DNA from 2 places in the Desulfitobacterium hafniense DCB-2 genome. Region 2 is predicted to be linked to the other one. Evidence: riboswitches for the same ligand, from Rfam matches in the RefSeq annotation. Region 2 holds a riboswitch; the other holds the start of a gene.
What was found. Region 2 has a riboswitch for S-adenosylmethionine ahead of DHAF_RS06925 (trans-sulfuration enzyme family protein). Riboswitches for the same ligand answer to the same signal wherever they lie in the genome.
Positions count from the first base shown of each region.

Region 1: it holds a riboswitch for S-adenosylmethionine, as region 2 does, so the genes downstream of both, metA (homoserine O-acetyltransferase MetA) here and DHAF_RS06925 (trans-sulfuration enzyme family protein) in region 2, are expected to answer to the same signal.

Region 1 covers NC_011830.1:4,868,120-4,880,390, reverse strand. Annotated here, with positions in the region: gene DHAF_RS22880 (amino acid ABC transporter ATP-binding protein) at 1-667, shown strand, start outside; gene DHAF_RS22875 (cysteine ABC transporter substrate-binding protein) at 806-1,699, shown strand; SAM riboswitch class I at 1,968-2,074, shown strand; gene metA (homoserine O-acetyltransferase MetA) at 2,185-3,108, shown strand; gene DHAF_RS22865 (HDIG domain-containing metalloprotein) at 3,143-3,745, shown strand; gene serC (3-phosphoserine/phosphohydroxythreonine transaminase) at 4,241-5,329, shown strand; gene DHAF_RS22855 (phosphoglycerate dehydrogenase) at 5,448-6,611, shown strand; gene DHAF_RS22850 (DUF1015 domain-containing protein) at 6,707-7,942, shown strand; gene DHAF_RS25945 (hypothetical protein) at 8,493-8,666, shown strand; gene DHAF_RS22845 (DUF1847 domain-containing protein) at 8,790-9,446, shown strand; gene DHAF_RS22840 (PucR family transcriptional regulator) at 9,663-10,886, shown strand; gene DHAF_RS22835 (molybdopterin-containing oxidoreductase family protein) at 10,889-12,271, shown strand, end outside.
Region 2 covers NC_011830.1:1,478,777-1,491,047, reverse strand. Annotated here, with positions in the region: gene larE (ATP-dependent sacrificial sulfur transferase LarE) at 1-673, opposite strand, end outside; gene DHAF_RS06930 (hypothetical protein) at 724-1,080, opposite strand; SAM riboswitch class I at 1,329-1,427, shown strand; gene DHAF_RS06925 (trans-sulfuration enzyme family protein) at 1,537-2,673, shown strand; gene DHAF_RS06920 (YczE/YyaS/YitT family protein) at 2,679-3,347, opposite strand; gene DHAF_RS06915 (MFS transporter) at 3,463-4,686, opposite strand; gene DHAF_RS06910 (TetR/AcrR family transcriptional regulator) at 4,785-5,429, opposite strand; gene DHAF_RS06905 (ribosomal maturation YjgA family protein) at 5,502-5,885, opposite strand; gene DHAF_RS06900 (hypothetical protein) at 5,997-6,209, opposite strand; gene DHAF_RS06895 (GNAT family N-acetyltransferase) at 6,231-6,758, opposite strand; gene DHAF_RS06890 (hypothetical protein) at 6,837-7,358, opposite strand; gene DHAF_RS06885 (type 2 periplasmic-binding domain-containing protein) at 7,443-8,036, opposite strand; gene DHAF_RS06880 (hypothetical protein) at 8,104-8,520, opposite strand; gene DHAF_RS06875 (methyl-accepting chemotaxis protein) at 8,684-10,399, opposite strand; gene DHAF_RS06870 (ABC transporter permease) at 10,590-11,726, opposite strand; gene DHAF_RS06865 (ABC transporter permease) at 11,760-12,271, opposite strand, start outside.

The DNA of each region.
Region 1 (12,271 bases), 1.9 Mb from region 2:
TGATCTCCAGGTCCCCAGAGGTGAGGTCATTGTGGTTTTAGGGCCCTCCGGATGCGGTAAAAGCACTCTGCTCCGCTGCCTTAACGGTCTTGAACCCATTCAAAAAGGAGATATCCTGCTGTCAGGTCAAAGCCTGATCAGAGGAAAAGTCGATTGGGAGCAGATTCGTCAGCAGATCGGTATGGTTTTTCAAAACTATGATCTTTTTCCCCATATGACGGTGATTGAGAATATTCTCCTGGGGCCTACAAAGGTACAGAACAGGGAGCGCAGCCAAGTCATGGAGCAAGCCAAGGCCCTTTTGGAAAGAGTGGGGTTATTCGATAGAATGGACGCTTGGCCAAGGGAGCTATCCGGAGGCCAGAAGCAGAGAATCGCTATCGTCAGAGCCTTATGCATGAATCCGGAGATCATGCTTTTTGATGAGGTGACAGCATCCCTTGATCCGGAAATGGTCCGGGAAGTTCTTGACGTGATGCTGGGCCTGGCCAAACAGGGAATGACCATGATCATTGTCACTCATGAGATGGGCTTTGCCCAAGCCGTCGCCGACCGGGTCGTTTTCATGGATTCAGGTACTGTTTGTGAAATTGCCGGCCCCCAGGAGTTCTTCAATAACCCACGCACCGAGCGGGCGAAGCAATTTCTTAATATATTTCAATATTAGTGCCGGTGCACCAGGTAGGTGCAGCAATACCGCAGCCTTCCGCAGCGTTCCATAGGTTTTCACAGTGCCGGGCAACCAGAGCCAAAGGAAAGCTATAAAAATATCCCAAAAAGAAGAGAAGAAAGGTTGAGAGAAAAGATGAAAAAGATGATCAGATCCCTGGCCCTCGTTCTGGCCGGAGCGTTGCTCCTGGGCGGACTTGTGGGGTGCGGCCAGACAGGCGGCGACCAAGCCAATAATGCCAACAACGCCAATAAGGCAAACGGTGCCTCCTCAGCAGGCTCCCTGGAAGAAATCAAGCAGCGGGGAACCCTGCGGATTGGGGTGTTCAGTGATAAGCCGCCCTTTGGTTATGTAGACGCCAATGGCCAGAATCAAGGCTTTGATGTGGAAATCGCCAGACGCTTCGCCAAAGACCTTTTAGGGGACGAATCCAAGGTAGAGTTCGTATTGGTGGAGGCTGCCAACAGAGTACCTTATCTGGAATCCAACAAGGTCGACATTATTATGGCTAATTTCACAGTGACAGAAGAAAGAAAGCAAAAAGTGGATTTTGCCAACCCCTATATGAAAGTTGCCCTGGGGATCGTCTCACCTAACGGAGCTTTGATCACCTCTATCGACCAGCTTCAAGGGCAGAAGGTTATTGTCAATAAAGGAACCACGGCTCAGGATTATCTGACCAAAAACCACCCGGATCTGGAACTTCTTAAATATGATCAAAACACGGAAGCCTTTGAAGCCTTAAAAGATGGCCGGGGAGCCGCCTTAGCTCATGACAATACGGAAGTCCTCGCCTGGGCCAAATCCAATCCGGGCTTCACCGTAGGTGTACCTACTTTAGGCAGCACGGATACCATTGCACCGGCAGTAAAGAAGGGCGACACCGAACTCTTAAACTGGATCAATCAGGAGCTGGCAGAGCTCGCTAAAGAAGATTTCATAAAGAAAGCTTATGAAAAAACCCTCCTGCCCGTGTACGGGGACGATGTAAAACCTGAGGAGCTAATTGTCGAAGGCGGGAAGCTTTAAGCTCGGAGTTTAGATAGCTAAATATATATCTAAAGATAATAAGAAGTAAGACGGTTCTCATCCTGCTTTTAGCCGGGGAGAGCCGTCTTCTGTTATGAAAAAGACCTGTAAAGGAGCCGCAAAAGTCTCAGAAAAATGCTGAAAAGCTACGCAACTCGTACAATCCCTCTACAATAATTTTGTTATAGAGCAGATTGACATTAGTGCCAAGATGTAATAATATAGTGCCAATGACGATTTTCATCGTCATCAACTAAATACAGCCCATTTCTTATCAAGAGTGGTGGAGGGACTGGCCCGATGAAACCCAGCAACCGGTATTCGGATGAATACAACGGTGCTAATTCCTGCGATGGAAGCATTGATAGATGAGAGAGGAATTTTTAGCGATACCCTCTTTCTTGGAAAGAGGTTTTCTTTATTTTAAAAAGCAAGTCATGAAGAACGAAGGTCGAAATTTCTAAGTGTAGCGAAGGGAGAATACTATGCCGATCAATGTACCCGATGGCCTGCCTGCAGCAGAAATACTCACCAAAGAGGATGTTTTTATTATGGAAGAGAAGCGTGCCGAACATCAGGACATTCGCCCTCTCAGTATTGTCATTCTCAATCTCATGCCTAATAAGATCATAACCGAAACACAGATTCTCAGACTCTTAGGGAATTCCCCCTTGCAAGTGGATATTACCCTTCTTTACCCGGAAACCCATCGCTCCAAGAATACCCCGGAAGAATACCTCATTAAGTATTATCAGACCTTTGACAGCATCAAAGATCAGAAATTTGACGGCATGATCATTACCGGTGCCCCTATCGAGCAGATGCCCTTTGAAGAGGTTGACTTTTGGCCGGAGCTGCAGAAGATTATGGACTGGAGTAAAGCCAATGTTTTTTCCACCCTGTTCATTTGCTGGGGAGCACAAGCCGGGCTTTATCACTTTTTTGGTGTTCCCAAATATCCCTTGCCGGCCAAAATGTTCGGCGTCTTCCCTCATACCTTAAACCGCAGAGATATCCGTTTGCTCAGAGGTTTTGATGATATCTTTTATGTTCCTCACTCCCGGCATACAGAAGTCAGAAAAGAAGATATCGTCAAGGTGCCGGAGCTGGAGATTCTTTCCGAATCTGAGGAGTCCGGAGTCTATCTCGTCGGGACCAAGGGTGGCCGGCAGATTTTTGTCACAGGTCATTCCGAATACGATCCCTACACCCTGAAAGCGGAATATGATCGGGATATATCCTACGAACTCCCCATCAACGTTCCGCAGAACTACTACCCTGGGGATGATCCCAGGCAGACGCCTGTCGTCAGGTGGAGAGGGCATTCTAATTTACTTTTTGCCAATTGGCTGAATTACTATGTCTATCAGGAAACTCCCTATAACCTTGAAGAACTGGGCAATAGATAAAATACAAATACCACCATAGAAAGAAGGATGTCGGATGCCGGATTATACACGGGATCGAGAGGCTGCTTGGCAGCTTCTCAATGAGTATGTAAAAAGTGAGACCTTACTGCGTCACTCCCTGACAGTGGAAGCGGTGATGCGCCATTTTGCTTCCCTTTATCAGGAAGACCCCGATCTTTGGGGGAATATCGGCTTATTGCATGATATTGATTTCGAGATGTACCCTGACCAACACTGCCGCAAAACCCGGGAGATCCTTACCCCCCAAGGATTGCCGGAAGAATTCATCCGGGCCATTGAAAGCCATGGCTACGGTCTGGTCCATGATGTGGAGCCCCGGGAGAACGTGGAAAAGGTCCTGTTTACCATTGACGAATTGACAGGTCTGGTCTCAGCCACGGCTTTGCTCCGTCCCAGCAAGAGCCTTCACGACCTGACCGCTAAATCTGTCAAAAAGAAATGGAAGCAAAAGAGCTTTGCGGAGAATGTCAACCGGGAAGTGATCGAAGCTGGAGCCAACCGCTTGGGCAAGGATCTGAACGAGATCATCGAAGAGACCATTAAAGGAATGCGCACCGTCGCCGTTGCCATCGGCTTGGAGGGCAATATCGAAGCAGGTGCCGAAGCGGGAAAATAATTATTTTGCTGATAACCCTTGACAAAAAGCTGTGTAATAGATTAGAATCATAACAACGTCAATCTATAATCCAACACGATGAAAGGACGTCCGGCGCCGAATATGTATAGAGAGCTGACGGTTGGTGCAAGTCAGTCATAGAAGCGAAGCGGATTCCATCCTGGAGTGGCCAATGATGAATTGTGACGGGTTCCGCCCGATATCGCGGACATAAGTTGGCCGATTACGGCAACATGGGTGGCAACGCGGGAATAACCTCTCGTCCCTGATTGGGATGAGAGGTTTTATTTATTTTCTGCGCGGCACTGCCCTAGTTCTCCTTAAGGATACTAAGGAGGATAGGGCAGGATTCACTGCCCATTAACCGTAAAGGCTGAAACTTGGGTGGCACCGCGGAATACCCGCCCCAATGACTGGGGTGGGTTTTGTCTATTCTGGACAAACCAATATCTGTAAACGTTCATAAAACATGATAAATAAGGAGGATATTTCAAGATGAAAAGAGTGTACAATTTTTCAGCAGGGCCGGCTGTATTGCCTGAGGAAGTCCTGAGAGAAGCCGCCGAGGAAATGCTGGATTACCAGGGAACAGGCATGTCCGTCATGGAAATGAGCCACCGCTCCAAGACCATTGAAGGCATGATGAACGAGGCTGCTCAGGACTTAAGAGACCTGCTGAAGGTTCCTGATAACTACAAGATCCTCTTCCTCCAGGGCGGGGCCTCCCAACAATTTGCCATGGTTCCCATGAACCTGATGAAGAACCGGGTAGCGGATCACCTGAACACCGGGCAATGGGCCAAGAAAGCTATTTCCGAAGGAAAACTCTACGGCAAAATCAATGTCGTCGCCTCATCAGAAGACCAGAACTACTCCTATATTCCGGATCTTAAGGATTTGAAATTCTCCGAGGAGGCAGACTATGTCTACATCTGCCACAATAATACCATCTTCGGCACCAAGTTTAATGAGCTTCCCGAGGTGGGAGATAAACCTTTAATCGCCGATATGTCTTCCGATTTCCTATCCGAACCCATCGATGTCAGCCAATACGGAATTATTTTTGCCGGAGCTCAGAAGAATGTAGGGCCCGCCGGGGTCGTGATTGTCATTATCCGGGAAGATTTGATTACAGAGGACGTTTTGCCGGGAACTCCCACTATGCTCAAGTATAAAGTCCATCTGGATAACAATTCCGCCTATAATACACCGCCGGTTTATGGAATATACATCTGTGGTAAAGTGTTCAAATGGCTCAAAAAGCTGGGCGGACTGGAAGCTATGCAAAAGATCAACGAGGAAAAAGCCGCCATCCTTTATGATTATCTGGACGCCAGTGCCATGTTTAAAGGAACCGTAGCGAAAAAAGACCGCTCCTTAATGAATGTTCCCTTTGTGACAGGCTCTGAAGAACTGGATGCCAAGTTCATCAAAGAAGCCAAGACCGCAGGCTTTGAGAACCTTAAAGGATACCGCACAGTAGGCGGGATGAGGGCCAGCATTTACAATGCCATGCCCATCCAGGGGGTCAAGGATTTAGTGGAATTCATGAGAAAGTTTGAAGCAGAGAACAAGAAAGGATAAGATGGCAATCCCTGCCGTTGCAGGAGCTGCATTCAATAGATAACAATAATACAGAGTAAAAGAAAAAACAGTAAAGAAAACTAAAACAGTAAAGAAAAATAAAGAGGAGTGTTTTACAATGTTCAAAATCAATTGCCTGAATAATATTTCCCAAGCGGGTTTAAAACTGTTCACCGATCGCTATGTTGACGTGGACCGCTATGAAGATGCCAACGGCGTTCTCGTCCGCAGTACCTCCATGCATGATCTGGAACTGCCCCCTAATATCGAAGCCATTGCCCGGGCCGGGGCCGGAGTCAATAACATCCCCCTTGATAAATGCGCGGAAAAAGGCATCGTTGTCTTCAACACCCCCGGCGCCAATGCCAACGGAGTGAAAGAAATGGTGATCGCCACCATGATTATGGCCGCCCGCAATCTGGTGGGTGGAGTGAATTGGGTGAACTCCTGCCAGACGGATCCTGAAGTAGCCAAACTGGTGGAAAAGAATAAAGCCAAGTTTGCCGGAACAGAGATCAAAGGCAAAAAATTGGGGGTCATCGGTTTAGGCGCTATCGGCATCTTAGTGGCCAATGCCGCCAACAAACTGGAAATGGATGTCTGCGGCTATGATCCTTATATTTCTGTGGAACACGCCTGGAAGCTTTCCAAATATATCAAACCCATTAAAAATACGGAAGAAATCTATCGGGAATGCGACTTTATTACCATCCATGTCCCCTTAACCGATTCCAACCGCGGCATGCTCAATAAACAAGCCTTTGAGCAAATGAAGGACGGCGTAATCATCCTGAATTTCTCCCGGGATACCCTGGTGGATGAAGAGGCCCTGATTGAAGCTCTGAAGACCGGAAAAGTCGCCAAATATGTGACAGACTTCCCCAATCCTAAGGTCTGCGGAGTGGAAGGAGTCATCGCCATTCCCCATCTGGGCGCCTCCACGGCGGAATCCGAAGAAAATTGCGCAGTCATGGCCGTAGAGCAAATCATGAACTACCTTGAGCATGGCAACATCAAGAATTCCGTGAATTTCCCCAATTGCGATATGGGAGTCTGCAACCAAGCCGGACGGATCGCCATCAATCATAAAAATATTCCCAATATGCTGGGCCAATTCACCTCCACCTTAGCCAAAGAAAACGTCAATATCTCTGACCTGATGAACAAAAGCAAAGGCTCCTATGCCTACACCCTCATCGACATCGAAACCCCCGCCGCCCCGGAGATGATCACCAAACTCAAAGAAATCGACGGCGTCCTGAAAGTCCGTGTCATCAAATAGCAGTGAATCAAGGGGACAGGTCCCATTATTCACCTGCACCCCAATGAATCAAGGTACCTGTCCCCTTGATTCATCCATGAAAAGGAGGGAATGTTTTGGCAAGGATTAGACCCTTTCAAGCCATAAGACCCAGGGAAGATGTTGCGGGCAAAGTTGCCGCCCTCCCTTATGATGTTTACAACCGGGAAGAAGCTCTTGAAGAAATCAAAAAGGAACCCCACTCTTTTTTAAAGGTGGATCGTCCGGAGACCCATTTTCCGGAGGATTTCGATCCTTACCATCCTCAGGTCTATGCCAAAGCTGCAGAGGTTCTGCAGGGGATGATTCAAGAAGGGATCTTCATCCGGGAGGCCAAACCCTGCTATTATATTTATGAGCTTACCATGCAGGGAAGAGCCCAAACCGGTTTGGTAGGCTGTGCCGCCATTGACGATTATCTCCAGGATGTGATTAAAAAACACGAATTGACCAGAGAAGATAAAGAGCTGGACCGCATCAATCATGTGGATGTCTGCAGTGCCCAGACAGGCCCCATCTTCTTAGCTTACCGTGCCCAGGCCGGTATCCATGAAGTGATCGAGAGAGTCAAACAGAATACCCCTCTCTATGACTTTGTCGCGGCTGACGGAGTGCGGCATGCAGTCTGGGTGATTGCAGAGGAGCAGGATATAGAGAAGATTGCCGCAGGGTTTGCGGAAATCCAAAGCATCTATATCGCCGATGGCCACCATCGCACCGCCTCCGCCGTTAAAGTAGGGCTGAAACGAAGGGCGGAGAATCCCCATTATACAGGCCAGGAAGAGTTTAACTTCTTCCTCTCCGTGCTCTTTCCTCACGATCAGCTGATGATTCTGGACTATAACCGGGTGGTCAAAGATCTGAATGGCTTAAGTAAGGCGGAGTTCCTGGCAGAGGTTGAAAAATCCTTTGCACTGGAGGAAATAGGGAATACTCCCTATCGGCCTGAGGAGAAAGCCACCTTTGGTATGGTGTTGGAAGGAACCTGGTATAAGCTGAAAGCCCGGGAGGAGATCCGCTCAACGGACCCTGTGGAGGGGCTGGATGTGTCCTTGCTCCAGAATCACCTCTTAACCCCCATTCTGCAGATTAAGGATATCCGCACGGATAAACGCATTGACTTTGTAGGCGGAATCCGGGGCTTGCAGGAACTGGAAAGAAGAACCGGCAGTGATATGAAATGCGGCTTCTCCCTATATCCCACCTCCATACAAGAGCTTTTTGCCGTATCCGATGCCGGGCGGCTGATGCCCCCCAAATCCACATGGTTTGAACCCAAGCTGCGCAGCGGCTTATTTATCCACGAATTGTAAAGTAAAAGAAAGCAAGAAAAAAGGGGTGCAGTGCACCCCTTCTTGCATTTCTTCTCAAACAAGCTATAATTATTAATAGGTGGAAATTAAAAAGTCGCCGTGACCTGAAAGTGTTGGCCCACTTCCAGGCACGAGCAGGTGGCACATCACCTACACGTAACAGTCCAGCTGTCCACGACGACAGTCTTATTATACAACGCTGCCCGTTTCCGCACAAGCAAGGGGCCTGTGCCGCGGGTGGAGCGGGTGTAATGGGATGCCGGCAGGGAGCAGACTGTGCGGCTTCACGCAGCAGAAGATTCAGCCTATTCCTGACCCAGGCAATGGAAAGGAATTGTTCGCATACCGGTTATGCGGACCGCTTTTCTGTTCACAGCCGGTTTTTCCGGTTGAGTGGGGTTGGGTATTTAGGATTCAGCAGATAACGAAGCATAGCGCATGTGTAGGGTGAAAAAAACCTCCCATGCGCTTTTTAATTTCCCCTATCAAAGCAGACGGCAGGACCGGGTCATGACCCGGAGCCTTGCCGCTGCTTGACATAGGGGGATAGATGAAAATGACGGATTATCGCAAGATGTATTTTCAACTGGCGGCTCAAGTCGCCGATGCCGTGGATCTCCTTTTAAAAGCCCAGCAGGAGGGAGAGAAGGAATTCATGGACGGAGAGCCGTATTCCGGACCCAAAGCCATTGCCCTTCAGGATGAAAACCGTGATTCTGAGTAAGGAAGGAGACGTGTCTGAATTTTCCTTGAGTTTTAAGGATTAAGATCATACAATTATAATAAGAAGTAACCGTCATAGTTCCCATGGAGCAAAAGATCGGCAAATGAGAAGGAGAATGGTTCAATGACTCAAGAGGATAAAAAATTGAGCTGCACGGATTGTGCACTTTTAAATTGCCATAAGAAAGATAAGACCTTTCCTCAATTCTGTTTAACAACCCATACCCCCGAAGAAACCATCGAGGGGGTTAATGAGCTGTACCGTAAGGACGACTTCGTGGCCAAACTCTCCAATGCGGCCGCCGAAATCGAAGGGACCTATTATGGCAAACTCACCCGGGTGGAAGAAATCATGGCCTTTGCCAAACGAATCGGGGCGAAAAAGATCGGTATAGCTACCTGTGTGGGACTGATGAGCGAAGCCAGGATCTTTGCCAAAATTCTCAAAGCAAAGGGACTGGAAAGCTACGGTATCATCTGTAAAGTAGGTGCGGTGGACAAAACCCAAGTGGGAGTGCCTGAAGAGCTCAAGGTGAATAAGGGCTGTCATGAGTCCTTATGCAACCCTGTCCTGCAAGCCACTCTTCTCAATGAGGAAAAAACCGATCTCAATGTGATCGTAGGGCTATGTGTGGGCCATGATTCCCTGTTTATCAAATATTCCGAAGCCCCTGTCACCACCTTGATCACCAAAGACAGAGTGTTGGGGCATAATCCGGCGGCAGCTTTATACGCCAGCGGCTTTTACTACAGAAGATTGCTCCAGGAAGGGGACCTATAATAATATTGTTCCCATGAGTGATTTAAACCACATATTAAGTGCGAAAAATTGTGTATCCTAAAGGAGAGGCGACAACTATCTGAGCGTAGTGACCGTCCCTCCTTTTTGCAGTGGTCAAGAGGGAGCTCAGTTTTTACAGTGGAAAATCAAAACTTTAGAATAATTCTAAAATAGTGTATAATAATCTTAAAAGAGAGCTCAGGGAGGAGGAAGGTTATGATGGTCGAAGAATCCTTGCAACTGCAAAACGAACTATTGAATAAGCTGGTTCAAGGTGGTGGTCTTAAAGAGCTTGTCGACAGCGCTGCTCACTTTGTTCAGAGAGAAGTTGTGATCGCCAACACCTCAAACCGGGTTTTGGAATCCACCTTCAGCGAAGGATTCAGTCAAGGAGAATTCTTCGCAGTCTTGCCTCTCCAGCCACCCGTTCCTGGTCGGGTTCAACTCCAGGCCGGGGAGAAAAAGGCAGAGGCTCTGGTTGTTGAGCTTAGTCATGACGCCAAACGCTTGGGCTTTCTGTTTATATGCGATCCGGGAGCCGATGAAGACAACCGGCTCAAAGTGCTGATTCATCAGGCTCGCAATGTCTTTGTTCTGGAACTGCAAAAAAAGGCGGAGCTTTTGGAGAACAGCCGCAACTATCAGGATGCTTTTCTGTTTGATTTGCTCTATGGCAATATAGAAGATAATGCGGATATTATCGCCAGAGGGAAGCTATGGGGCTGGGATTTGAGTCTGCCCCATGTGGTCACAGCTTTTGAGCTGGAGGATTACGAGTCCTATTCTCAGGATCATTATCTTGTCACCACCTTGCATGACATTATTCAATCCGTAGCCCAGTCCCTGGATAAAACGGTGATTCTTATGGAGAAAAACGAAGAAGTCGTCTTAGCCCTGCCTGTTGAAGCCAGAAAGCGCCGTGATTTTAAGGCGTATTTAAATATGATTATCAATCAAGTGCTGGCTCAGGCAGAAGAACGCCTGGCACCCCGGGTGATTCGGGTGGGAGTGGGCAGGAGATATGAGCAGCCTTCGGAACTGTTTCGCAGCTATCAGGAGGCCAAGGTAGCCGTTAAGCTTAGTGCCCTCCTTAAAGATAAAGGTCCCATCGTTTATTTTCGGGAACTGGGAGTAGAAAGAATTCTTTACAGCCATGATAAACAGGAACTGCTGGAGTTCTATCGCGAGATTTTAGCTGAACTGGAAGCTCAGGATAAACAAAAGAATGAACTGATCGAAACCCTGGAGAACTATCTCGTCTATCATTGTGATTTGAAGGCTACGGCCGACGCTCTTTTCCTTCACCCTAATTCCCTGCGCTATCGGCTCAAACGGATCGAGGAGATTTTGGATCTGGATCTGGAGGACTTTGATACCAGGGTATCCCTGGTCATCGCCTTTAAGATCAAACATTTAATCCATTCTAAGGAGAGGTTATAAACATGGATAAGCAAATTTTCCATAATGTCTGCCCTCGTAATTGTTATGGAACTTGCGGGATTCTCTCCACTGTGGAAAACGGGAAGCTCCTTAAGGTTGAGGGGAATCCTAAGCATAGTTATACCCGCGGCCGGCTCTGTGCCAAAGGCTATGCCTACACGGAATATGTCTACAGCCCGCGGCGCCTCAAGTATCCTTTGCGCCAATTCCCCAGAGGTTCAGGAAATTGGCAGCGCCTAAGCTGGGATGAGGCCTTGGAGATCATAGCCTCGAAAATGATCGAGCTTCACGACCGTTACGGTTCGAATCTGGCCTGCGGCTATAATAAATTCTCCGGCAACCTGGGAATTCTCCATTACGCCACAGAAGGAATGTTCAGGGGCTTGGGGTCTTACACCAAGGTCCATGGCGATTTATGCTTGTCGGCCGAAGGGGATGCACTGAACTATAATCGGGGCCGGGGGGAGCTGCTGCGGGATCCCGAGGATATGGCCAAAGCCAGGGGCATTGTGCTGTGGGGGGTTAATCCTGCCCGCACCGCTGTCCATCAGTGGAGTTTTATCAACCGGGCCAGAGATAAAGGGGCTAAGCTGTTGGTCGTCGACACCCTGTTTACTCCTACGGCTGCTCAAGGGGACAGTTACCTGCAGATTCGGCCGGGTACCGACGGGCTGCTGGCCATGGCTGCTCTTAAATATTTATGGCAAATGGATCGCCTGGATATGGATTATATTCAGGAGCATGTTCATGGCTGGGAGGCTTTTGCAAGCTATCTGCAGGAGGAGGTCTCCCTTGAAGAAGCCAGTGCCATCACCGGAGTGCCTCTTGAGGGAATCAAAGAACTGGCTGAAATGTATCTGGAATCCCCCTGCGCTACCTGGGTAGGATTCGGTCTGCAGCGTTATTCCAATGGGGGCCAGAGCGTGCGGGGCATCGATGCCTTGGTTACTTTAACCAAGAATCAGAACCAACCAGGAGGGGGATTATACTATTTTAATTTCCTCGATATCTTTCCCCTTCATATTAAAAACTTTCCCCGCCCCACTGAGCAGGAAAAGGCCTCTGTGCGAAGCCTCAATATTATCCATTTTGCTCAAGAGGCGTTGGCTTTGGAAAATCCCCCCTTAAAGCTCCTCTGGCTGGCAGGCCATAATCCTTTCAGCCAGGGCCAGAACTTCCAATACTGGCAAAAGCTTGTCAACCAATTGGAACTCATGGTGGTGGTGGATTTGTTCATGAATGAAACCACGGCCCAGGCCGACATCGTTTTGCCGGCGGCCAGCCCTTTTGAAGAGTATGATTTGCATGCCGGCTACTGGCACCAATGGATCGCCATCAATCAAAAAGCTATCCCGCCTTTCTATGAAGCCCGCAGTGACCTGGAG
Region 2 (12,271 bases):
AATCCTTTTTAGGAATTTCCAATCGGGCCATATCCTGATGATAACGCACTCTTAAATTTGTAAATCCCAGTTCTTTAAGTAAAGCTTCCGCTTGCTCTACGCGCCGAAGCTTTTCGATCGTGATCTCCTCTCCGTAGGGAAAGCGAGAAGATAGACAAGGGCTGGAGGGCTTATCCCAAGTTGAAAGTCCCATCTTCTTGGACAATTGACGAATCTCTTCTTTGCTTAAGCCCGCTTCCTGCAGCGGACTCCTGATCCCCAAAGCTCTGGCTGCCTGCATGCCGGGGCGGTAATCCTTAAGATCGTCGGCATTGCTCCCGTCAAGAACCCAATTGATCTTCTTCTCTTGGGCAATGCCTAACAGCTTTGTAAACAGCTCATTTTTACAATGAAAACAACGATTCTGGGGGTTCTTTACAAACTCCTCTTTGCCCATTTCTTCAGTTTCGATGACCAAAAACTTTGCCCCAAACTCTTTGGCCTGCTGCAAAGCATTGTTATAATCGGCTGAAGGCATAGTTTCCGAAGCACCGATGACAGCAAGACAGTGATCCCCCAAGGTTTCATGAGCTACTTTTAAGAGAAAGGTGCTGTCCACCCCACCCGAAAAAGCCACCACAACCGCTTCCATTTCTTTGATAATTTGCTTTAAGTGATTCAGCTTTGCCTGCATGATTTACCTCCAGATTACTCAAGCTTAATTAACTTTCACGCTTCAATCGATTATGCTTTAGAATTATCGCTAAAATAGTAGTTTCTCAGTTTCTCCATTTTTCGAGAATATTCCTCTTGAGTCAAGATTCCTTGCCTGACTAATTCCGAAAGCACTTTCGTATAGCGTTCTAATTCTTTCATCTTTTTACTTGAAACCTTCTTTTGATTGTAAAACTGTATGACTTCTTCTAACTCATGATTATCCAGCACACCGATAGCTTGCAACTTAACCAAGCTTAACTCGCCTTCCTCATTAACCGCAACGTTATTGGCGTTTTTGATCAATGGCTGTATAGCCAGCCTTACGGCAAGAAATATAATAATGAAAAGTAATATCGAATATACAAGGATTCCCTCTATTGTCATAGCTCCCCTCCGCGAGTTAAATAAATCAGTTACTCACCAATCTTGTTCCCAGTGTAAACAGTTCAAGGCTGGATTCCTGCTTAGCTCCGCTTAACTAAGGTATTCTCAAAAAGCATAGAATTTTCCTCTTTTCAGAATGAAGTATATTTAGGACATAAAAAATTCACTTGCAAAGCCCATAGGAATAATATAATATTATAAACATCTTAGCAGGCTTAAAGCGAATTAAATATGGACTTATGTCAAAGCTCTTATCAAGAGAGGCGGAGGGACTGGCCCCATGAAGCCCGGCAACCTACATATGTGAGGTGCTAAATCCAGAGAACCATCAGGTTCGAAGATAAGAGGACGTGGAAACAGTTCACGACCTCTTTGGAGGTCGTTTTTGTTAGTTCGAATCTTCTTTGAGGCTCAACAACATGAATAACCTTTGCCAATGTGTTCATACGAGGAGGAATGAAAATGAATATTTTAACCGAACTGGCTCAGATCGGCAATCGCCGGGATCCTTACGGGGCGATCAGCTTTCCTGTTTACCATTCATCTACCTTTGCTCACCCCGGCTTCGGCCAAAGCACAGGCTTTGATTACTCACGAACCGGCAATCCCACCCGCCAAGCTTTAGAAGATGCTATGGCAAGCCTGGAAGAGGGTACCAAAGGGTTTGCTTTTTCCTCAGGCATGGGTGCCATCACTACCATCCTCTCCTTATTCTCTCAGGGCGAGCATCTTCTCGTCACCGAAGATCTCTATGGAGGAACCTACCGTATCCTTGAGGAGGTCTTCAGCCGCTTTGGCCTCCAAGTCACTTTTGTTGATTCCAGTGATCTCGACACCATCGCAAAAGAGATCCGCCCCCACACAAAAGCCATCTTCACCGAAACACCTACCAACCCTCTAATGAAGATTGCCGACCTAAAGGGGATCGCTTCCTTGTGCCAGAAGCACGGTCTCTTAAATATAGTGGACAATACTTTTCTTACACCCTATTTGCAAAAACCACTGAACTTGGGAGCAGACATTGTTATTCATAGTGGCACCAAATATCTTGGCGGCCATAATGATGTCGTGGCGGGCCTCGTCGTGGTTCAAGGAGAAGAGCTTGCAGCTCGCTTTGGACGTTTGCAGAACTCTCTCGGCGCTACATTGGGCCCCCAAGATTCCTGGCTAATTATCCGGGGATTGAAAACCTTGGCCCTGCGCATGAGAGCACAAGAAGAAAATGCCCTCCAGATTGCACAATGGCTGGAGACGCATCCCCTTGTCACCGCGGTCTGTTATCCCGGACTTAAGCATCATCCCGGCTATGCAACTCAGCTTGAACAAGCCCGGGGCTTCGGTGCTATGCTATCTTTCCGGGTAAAAAGTCCCAGCTTAATCCCCGAGATATTAAAATCCCTCAAAATTATCTCCTATGCGGAAAGCCTTGGTGGTGTAGAATCTCTAATCACTTATCCCGCTACCCAAACCCATGCCGATATCCCTCACGAAGTAAGGACAAGGCTTGGGGTGGACGATTGTCTTCTCCGGTTATCACTGGGTATTGAAGCCGCCGAGGATCTCATTGGCGATTTAGAACAAGCTTTAAAATAGATGCTTTAGGCATCTTCGCCAACGGATTTCTTATAAAACCCCTTCAGATTCTTTACCGTTTCATCAATGGTCTCATGTTTAACCGAGGTCGCATCAAATTTCACCCAAGCAAAGACCATCTGTACGCAGATCCCTATTCCAAATGCGGAAATAACTGTACCAATTCCTACGGGTCCGCCAAAAATCCAGCCTATCAAGCACACCGTTACTTCAATAATCCCACGGCAAAGCCCTATAGATAATTTAGTCTTTCTCTCTAAAGCCACCATCAGACTATCCCTTGGGCCTGCTCCAAAACCAGAGGCAATGTAGAGATAGGAACTAAAGGCGCAAAGGAATAAGCCAAGAATGAGCATAACCATCCCTGGAATAAAACTCTGCATCTCAGGGATTAGTTTTAAAGGCAATAATAAGTCGATATAAATTCCAATGGCAAATATATTAAAGATAGTGCCAAAACCCAGCTTCTCTCCAAGCAACACAACGATGATAGAGATCACCAAACTGGCCACTATAGAAACATTGCCAATCGTCATGCCCACAGTATCGGCAGTCCCCCGATGGAACACATCCCAAGGAGCATAGCCTAAATTGGCTTTCATGGTCATCACAATTCCCACGGATAATAAAAAAGTGCCTAAAAATAAATACACAAGCCTTTTCCATAAACTCATATCCGCACTTCTCCTCAATATCTCCTGATCGATTATCTAATAAGTGTAACATTTTATTGAGCACATTTCCAAACCTTTATTTTATTTCTAAGAATATCTTACTCATAAAACGGTATTAGGGCTGGGAGACAACCAAAAGAAAGCTAATGCTTGTAATGATAAAAAACGCTATGCCCGTTAGATAAAACCAGAATTTCACCCCGTAAATTTCAGCCACTGGTCCCGCGATTAAAAGTCCCAGCGGCATCGTTGCCGACATGAAGCTGCTCATGATAGAAAAAGCACGCCCTTGTACCTCACGAGGGATTTTCTCCTGCATATAGGCTATGTAGGGGATATTATAGAGGTTTCCGCTTGCTCCCATAAACGTGCATAATGCTGCAAAGAGCCAGAAAGCGCTCTCATTCTGAGGAAGTAAACCACAGAAAAAAGCAGTAAGCCCTAGTCCCAGAAGTCCAATATGCACCACGAACAACTTCTTTTTGATCCGGCCATAGGCTCCGATCAGCAAAGCACACAACATCATTCCCCCCGAATAGCCAAATTGGACTATACTGGCATGCCAAGCGCTTGCTTTAAAATAGTCACTGGCCATCAGGGCAAAGAACGAAGAAAGCGGCATATAAAAAACCATAGAAAGTGCAGCTGCTAAGGTAACGATACACAGTTTTTTATCTCTCTGAAAAACAGCCACTCCCTCGTGCATTTCTTTTCGAAAATTTGGGGCAAGCTGTTTTTCTTTTTTTAACTCAGGGATTTTGACCGCTGCCACAGCGATGCTTGCCAGCAATGCTCCTACTAAATCCGATAATAGTACGATAGGGAGTGGAAAAATTGCATACAATGCCGCCCCCAAAACCGGCCCCAGCATCAAAGCACCCGTCTGAGCAAATTGACTCCACCCATTCACCCGAACAAGCTCTTTTTCCGGAACCAGCAACGGTATCACCGATTGAATCGCCGGAGTATGAAAAACACTGCCAATGGCTCGAATTCCGAGGACAGCACACGCCGACCAAAAGGGCGGATTCACAACGATAAGGATCAGTGCATAAACAGCGGCTACCATCCCTATAAAAAGATCGGCACAGATAATTACAGTTTTTCGTTTTAAGCGATCTACCCAGACCCCAGCAAAAGGTCCAAGCAATAATTGCGGCAAAAAAGCAAACAACCCTGCCATAGCCAACATAAGTGGTGAAGAGGTATTGCTGGCAATCCACCAAATTAACGTAAACTGTACCGCTGAACTTCCAACTATAGAAATTGTTTGACCGATAGTTATCGTAAAAAAGTTTCTCTTCCATGGCTGTTTTCCATTGCTTGAATCAATACTCATCCTCACATCTCCTCTTTTTAAAATATACCGACGTTTGGTATGTATGTTTTCAAAATATTAGCTATTCTCTACAAGCCATTTGTAAAGAATAGCTACTTCTATTTTTGGGAAAGCGAATGGAGTTCGCCAATGGATTGAAGAACCTCTTCTGTAACTATAGGGACCCCTATTTCTTCAAATACATTTCTTGCAAAGGAAATGATATCCTTTAACTCATTGGGAGTCCAGGAATACATCCACGGGTTAAACCAAACGTTAAAAAACAAGAGAATCATCTGGGCAAGCTGACGGGGTTGAGCTGTATGAATAGAACCGTCTCTAATACCTTCCTCAATAACACCTGTAAGCAGGTCGGCTGCGGAGCCCATAGTATCACGCATATGAAGAGCCAATAACTGAGGATTTCTAAGAAACGGCGGTACGGTCTGATCGAGAGCCTCGTGTTGGGCCGATTGGATAGAAAACACAAGCATCTTGCAAAGTTTATCCAACCCGGATAGACTGCGCTCGTGAGCAATTGTTTTTATATCGGCTATCCCCTGCTCAGCTAATCTTTTATTCACCGCATCCATGATTTCTTCTTTTGAATTGAAGTGATGATAAATAGCGCCCTTGCTCAAATCTCCCAATCCATCGATGATATCCTGGATCGTCGTATGCTCATATCCTTTGGACATGAACAATTTCATAGCTGTATCGAGAATGCGGTTTATCGTTACTTCAGGATACTTATTGCGTGCCATTGTGATACCCCGTTTTTTATTACATACTTTTGGTATGTATCATAGCAGGTTGCTACGTAGATGTCAAGGCAGCTAAGAGTTTATCTGCCTGTCTATGACTGCTCCCACTGCTGCTCCGATGGTGTAGGCCACTAAATCCCTCCACAAAAAGCCATACCCCAGCACCAAACCTCCCAGCCGGGTTTGCCTTATAGCATCAATCCAGGGAGCATGATAAAGCTGACTGATTTCAATTCCAAAAGCGAAAAGCAACGCTACTGCAGCAAGCCAGCCGGTTCCTTTCGACCTGAAAATAAAGCAAAATATAAAGAAAACCATAAGTGCCCATAAGGCATCTCCCAAGTAGAGATTGATTGCTCCGGGCAAATACCCTGAAAACTGCCGGCTGCTTAAGCCAAGCATTATTGTTACTCCAACCAAGATAAGGTACGCCCATCGATTTCTTTTTATTGCCATAATCATTTCCTCTTTTGACAACAACCAATAAATTTCAATAGCTCCTCCACAGCTTGATTATACTTAATTTTCTCAACCTAGTTTAAGCATCATTAAAACATAAGCTACAAGTTATCCTATTAAAAGTAATTTTAACAAGCTGAGTACGGAAAGCGTAGCGAGGATGATTCCTCCGCTTCTTTCCATCAGCTTTATCTTTTCATCGGGCATGGGGAGTCTTTCCCTTACCCAGCCAATATATCTCCTGCTATAGGTAAGGGTATATAATACTATTCCCGCAAGCAGCCCAAAAATCCATAAAGATATATTAAACCACTCGGGCATCGCTTTCCTCCTTAGGCTAAATTAAGACTGAGGATTATAATTTGATCTGTTTATTCTGGCCATCAGATATTCATCTTCATATTTGCCATTTCTTATTGCCGCCAAGCGCTTTACTCCTTCTTTTTCAAAGCCAAACCTTTCATACAAATGTATAGCTCTGGCATTGTCTGCGAATACAGTCAACTCAATCCTAACCAACATTAGCCAGTTGTCCGCAACATCTACAAGCCTTCCTAACAAGGCACTGCCAACACCCTGATTCTGGTAGTCTTTATGAATCATTATGCCAATGCCCCCACTATGCCGCAGGCGCTGATTAGGATATACCGTTAAGCCTGCATGTCCGATGATCACTTCCTGACCATCCTGAGATCTGGCTACCGCCACAAATTGATGCTGGTTGGCATCTAAATTGGCGATAAAATCCTCATTCCGCTTTAACTGCTCGGACGGGATACCTAAAATATTTTCAAAAACCCCAGGCATGCGCCTTAATTCATTTATCCCCTTCCCATCACCAATTTCTATCGGTCGAATATAAAACTCCATTCTTATTCCCTCCTGGCAAAAGTTACTGCTGCATTCCTACCCTATGCGGCTTCAATATCCTATTGTTTTTCCATTCCATCATTCTTCTAATTCTGAATCCCTTTCTCTCTTTAGTCCGGCCGTTCTAATGAGGCTGAGTAGATTAACCAACCCCTGTGAACCAAGAAAAATGCCTATTCCAATAAGCAATTCGGTTATTGGTCCTCCTAAAAAAAGTATCCGCAACCCGGTGGGTTCCGGTAATCCATAGCCGGAAGTATGCAAACTGGCTGATTTAGTCACCAATTCCGGCAGTGAGTTCCCAATAAAATAAAGCCCCAATACTGAAAAGCCTATTCTCTGTAGCTCATTCGCCCCTAATCCGACAGTCTCATTTCGATTCTTTTCCTTAACCAAAATTTTAGCTAATTTATCAGAAAAGCACCACAGCAAAATACCAAATAGGATCGTAATTAACGAATACACTAAATTAATCAATGTATAGTCAACTATCATATTTGCCGTTACAGGTACATTAAGTGAAAGCAGACTGGTCCCTTGAACGATAAAGAAAATCCCGATAAGCTTACACCCTATACTGGCAATCTCACGCTGGTTCATTCTTTTCCCTCCCTTAAACAACCTATCACCTTTACATCAGCATTCAAGATATTGGCAAGGCTTCTCTATTCAAATTCCGGCTCATTATGGAGACTCATACAACGTCTTTAATGCACCCAATTCGGAAATAGCGACTTCCCGTTGCACCTGGGAGGCGGTAATATTGTTTACGATATTATCCTTGTGTGTAACAAACACAAGAGCCTCCGCCCCGACGGGGATATATTCAAGCTCCGTTCCTGAACTCTCAGCCATCTGCCTAATCTCTTGCGAAGGGTCCGGTACGAGAATTAAATCGACGTCTCCTGCGATAAGCATCTCATAAGACCTCATTGTTTTGGAAGCTTTCTGCGGAAGGCCCGGCCATCCGTCCCCACCGCCATCCACGTGCAGAAACATCCTTTTATATATCCTCTGTACAAGCGGAAGCGTGGAGGTCGAACCGTCGATGCGCGGATAATTTTCCGCCGTGATACCGATGGATGCAGCGTCCTCCGACGGTGTCGGCGTTACCGTTTGCACAACTGATTTTTGGGCCGCCGGCAACTGAGACGGCACCGGCCCTTCCGCATTCCCCGTTTTCGTACAGCCCTGTATAAGAAGAGGTATCATAGCAAGCACCAAGCCCGCTGTAATTCTCATTACAGTTTTTCTAAGTTTGATTATTCTTATCCTCATAGTTCCTCCATGACTGACTGCCATAACAATCAGTTAAAAATGAATTATTGCCGGGCAAATCCATTGCTCACGTGCTTTCCCAATTATATTTAATCAGGCCAAAATGATAAATTTCAATATCACATGCAAACCATTCATGATTTACCGTCATATTACAGACGAACTTTGCCTGATTGTAACCATATGTTTCATCTATAATATCAATGATAAACACACCAGCCTGTAGTTTCGTTGTGAAATCTCGAATATCCCACTCTTTTTGATAATTATCTCTGCCGGTACAGTAGATCCTGCAAAAATCAAAGTCCGCTTTTGGAAAAGAAACCATTGCCTTTCCGATTTGTTCTACCTGATTACCATCAATAGTTCGTATCCCATCTTCCATGACAAAGGTTATCATGTCACTCTCTACTCTAATACTGCTCAACCTGGCATCATGTAAGCTGATTGGCAATATCATATTAGGTTTTACATATTCCTGCATCCCGGCTACCTCCGCTAACTGACAAATCTCTGTTTCTTTAAGATATAGCTTCGCCAAATTAGAACATTCTTCCTTCTAATCCTTAAATTTGTACAGAATAAAGTGCAAGCACTGAATGACGAGCTTTCTCGTCATTCAGTGCTTGTCGATGGGAATTCTGACATTAAACCCTAAACTTCCCGATTGAATTTTGGAGCTCATCCGCCATCTTGGCCAGTGCTTGACTGGATGCGGCAATCTGTTCCATAGATGCGGACTGCTCTTCGGTAGCAGCCGAGACAGTCTGAGTTTGGCTGGATGCCTCATTGCTGATATGCTCAATATCCCGTATCGAATCCACGATTTGCTGGCTTCCGGAAGCCATCTGTTGAATTGCTGCTGAAATTTCCCTGACTTGGGTGGAAACTTCACCGATAAGATTTACAATCTCTTTAAATGCCTGTCCAGCAGAGTTTACAACTTCAGATCCAACCTTTACTTCACGGGTGCCATCATGCATAGCATTGACTGCACTGCCGGTTTCCTGCTGAATTTCTGCGATCAAGCCGGCAATTTCCTTAGCCGCTTCCTGGGATTGCTCAGCCAGCTTGCGTACTTCCTCAGCAACTACGGCAAATCCTCTGCCTTGTTCGCCGGCACGAGCAGCCTCTATCGCCGCATTCAGTGCCAACAGATTGGTTTGGGCGGCAATTCCGGAAATCGCATCAACTATCTGACCGATTTCTTTCGATCGCTCACCTAATTGCCTAACTACCTGAGCTGTACCTGCTACCGTGATTTCAATGTTTTTCATCTGGCTCACCGCTGCTTCCACAGCCTTATCTCCTTGGCCAGCTGCAGTTGCAGTCATTTCAGCAGATCTCGAAACAGTATTAGCATTAGCCGCAATCTCCTGAACACCTGCCGACATCTGCTCCACGATGGATGCTGTATCATCTATAGCAGCTTCTTGCCTGGTTGCTCCTGCAGCTACATCAGTAATTGTTGCGGCAATCTGGTTCGTGGCAGAGGCTGACTGCTCGGCACTGGCCGTTAGTTCCTCTGAAGAAGCCGCTACTTGTTCTGAAGTGTAAGCTATATTTTTGACTAAAACCCGCAAGTTGTCCGTCATAGTATTAAATTCAGCAGCCAGCTGACCAACTTCATCTTGAGAAATAAGATCCATTCTTCTTACCGCTAAGTTGCCTTGGGCGATTTCGCGAACTGTTCCTACTAACTGAGCCAGGGGATTAGCAATCATCCTGGCGATATACCAACCTATGCCCAAAGCCAAAACTATAGCGGCGAAAGTTATTCCTATCATAAGTTTGCTTACCATTGAAGCTAACGACTTACTTTTTATCCCTTCATCATCGGCAATTTGGGCATTATAATCAGCAAGTTCCTCTAAAAGGGCATTCACAACATCGAGGTCGTCAGCAGCATTAGCAGCAAAATATGTATAGGCTTCATCCTGCTTTCCCGCTAATGCCAAATCCACTGCTTTGCTTCTTTCTGTCCGGTATATCTGCAATTCATCCATCAGCTTTGGTAATCGTTCTTGTTCGTATGTGTCCATAGTTGTCTTGCCATAATCGCTAAGGAGGGTGTCTACTTCCGCCGCCCGCTCTTGGACATCCTGGAGAATCTCCTGCTGTCTGTCTTGATCCTGAGTGATAAATAATTCAAGAGTCATTGCCTCTACTGCCCTGCTTTGCCCCCGGGCTGCATTGAGCCATTTGATTGGCAGCAAATTATCCTGATACATACCTTCCAAAGAAGCAGCTAAGTTATTGGCGGAATATATCCCCACGAAGCCTACAAGCCCAAGAAATACTGCCATGAGCAGGACTAAACTATTAATTTTTGAGGCTGTTTTCAGATTGCGGAATTTTTGCATTGCTGTTACCCCCTTTTGCTTACGCTACAAATAATTTCTAAAAGTAAACATTCCTTAGTGCAGTTTCTATACTTAAATAATTCTATTGAGATTTATAAATTCCTCTAACATAAGTTTAAGTTTAGGGCAATTATTTATTAATAATAAAAGAGGAAGCCTTTTTGGGCTTCCCCTTCTACACTGCACTAAGCTAAAGTGCAATCAATATTTCCTGTAAATCAAGTTTCAATGTTCTCCATGCAGGATAAATCATCGCCAATATTCCCACCAAAAGAGAACCGATAACCAAAGCGCTTCCTAATCCGACATGAAAGGCAAAGGAAAATTTGCCATAGCCTAATAACGGCCCCAGAACGAGAGGAGCAACGATTCCTATACTGTAGCCAAGAAGACTTCCGACAAGGCTGATGATCAGCGCTTCTCGGCCAAGCAAGAATAATATATGCTTTTGACGAAAGCCAATCGCACGGAGCACTCCCAGTTCCCGAGTCCGGTCATTCACATTTCCGGCCAAGGTCACGATAATCACCATGGCTCCAATTAAGCCCATGGCTAAGGAGATAGTCCGGGAAAAACTGGTGAAGCGCTCCACATTCTCTTGGGAGCCTTGAACGAGCTGAGTCACTTCCGTGACATTAGCCGACTCCAGAACAGGCCTTAATTGGGCTACGGTCTGTGCAGCATCCGGCGTGTTAAGTTCGATCAAGGACCATTCGGAAGTAATTCCTGTAAGAGTTCGGGCAGTATGGATCGTTGTAAACACTCCTTGGTCCTCAGAGCCCCCTGTCTCCGCCATAATTCCTACCACCGGATAGTTTCCCTTCCCTAAATCCAGTGTATCCCCTATCTTCAGGTCAGAACTCATAGCCAACCGGGAACCGATGACCACCTGGTTGTCTTGAGCAGCCATGCCCTCAATTTTCCACCATGGCTTCATCTTAAGCTCTTGGTCGAAGTCAACGCCGATAATCATAAAGGTTTGGCCCGGGGTTTCCGCTGAGCCAATAACTTTGGGAGCAATGATCACTTCCTGGCCCACCTCTTGGGAGACCTTCTCCCCAGTACCGGCATCCAGCTTCTTGACCTCATACTCCACTCCTGAGAAAGATAATCCGCCATAGCTTAAATTCAAGTGCTCGGAGCGCGGGCTAATCACTACATTGGCACCGTATTCGGTTAAACTTTTCTGCAAATTTGCTTTCATTTCCAACGCCAGAATCGTTAAGGCGGAAATGGCCGCAACGATAAAGGCAAAAATCAGGATCAAAAAGAGGGTTTTGCCCGGTCTTCTACGCAGATTTTGCAGAGCGATGTGGTTAAGTGTCATATATACCTCCGAGATAGAAGTAAGCAAAATTCCTTAGAAATAACGCAAGGCTTCAACAGGATCAAGCCTGCTGGCCTGCCAGGCTGGATAGATGCCGGCTATAAGGCTGATCACCAGGGCGGCTGCCAGAGAATAAAGGGCAAGCAGCGGCTGAAAGGGTACCTGAACGGTCATCTGGACCACAGTGGAACCCAATTGCATCGCCAGCCCCATGCCCAGAGCAAAGCCCATTAAACCTCCCAAGGCGCTGATCAGGCTGACTTCATAAAGAAACATACGCAGAATATGCTTTTTCCGAAAGCCAATGGCGCGCAAAATTCCAATATCCCGTGTCCGTTCTTTAACTGCCGAGATCATGGACATGGCCACTACAAAGCCACTGGTCATGAGCAAAATCACGGATATCACCGCAGCAAAAAGGCTGAACTGAGCGACGGTATCATCCCTTGATTCTATGGTGGACTGGAGAGCGGCCACTTTAGTACCGGGAAGTTTTTCACTTAATTGCAGGCTGACATCTTCAATGGGACAGGTATAGCAAAGCA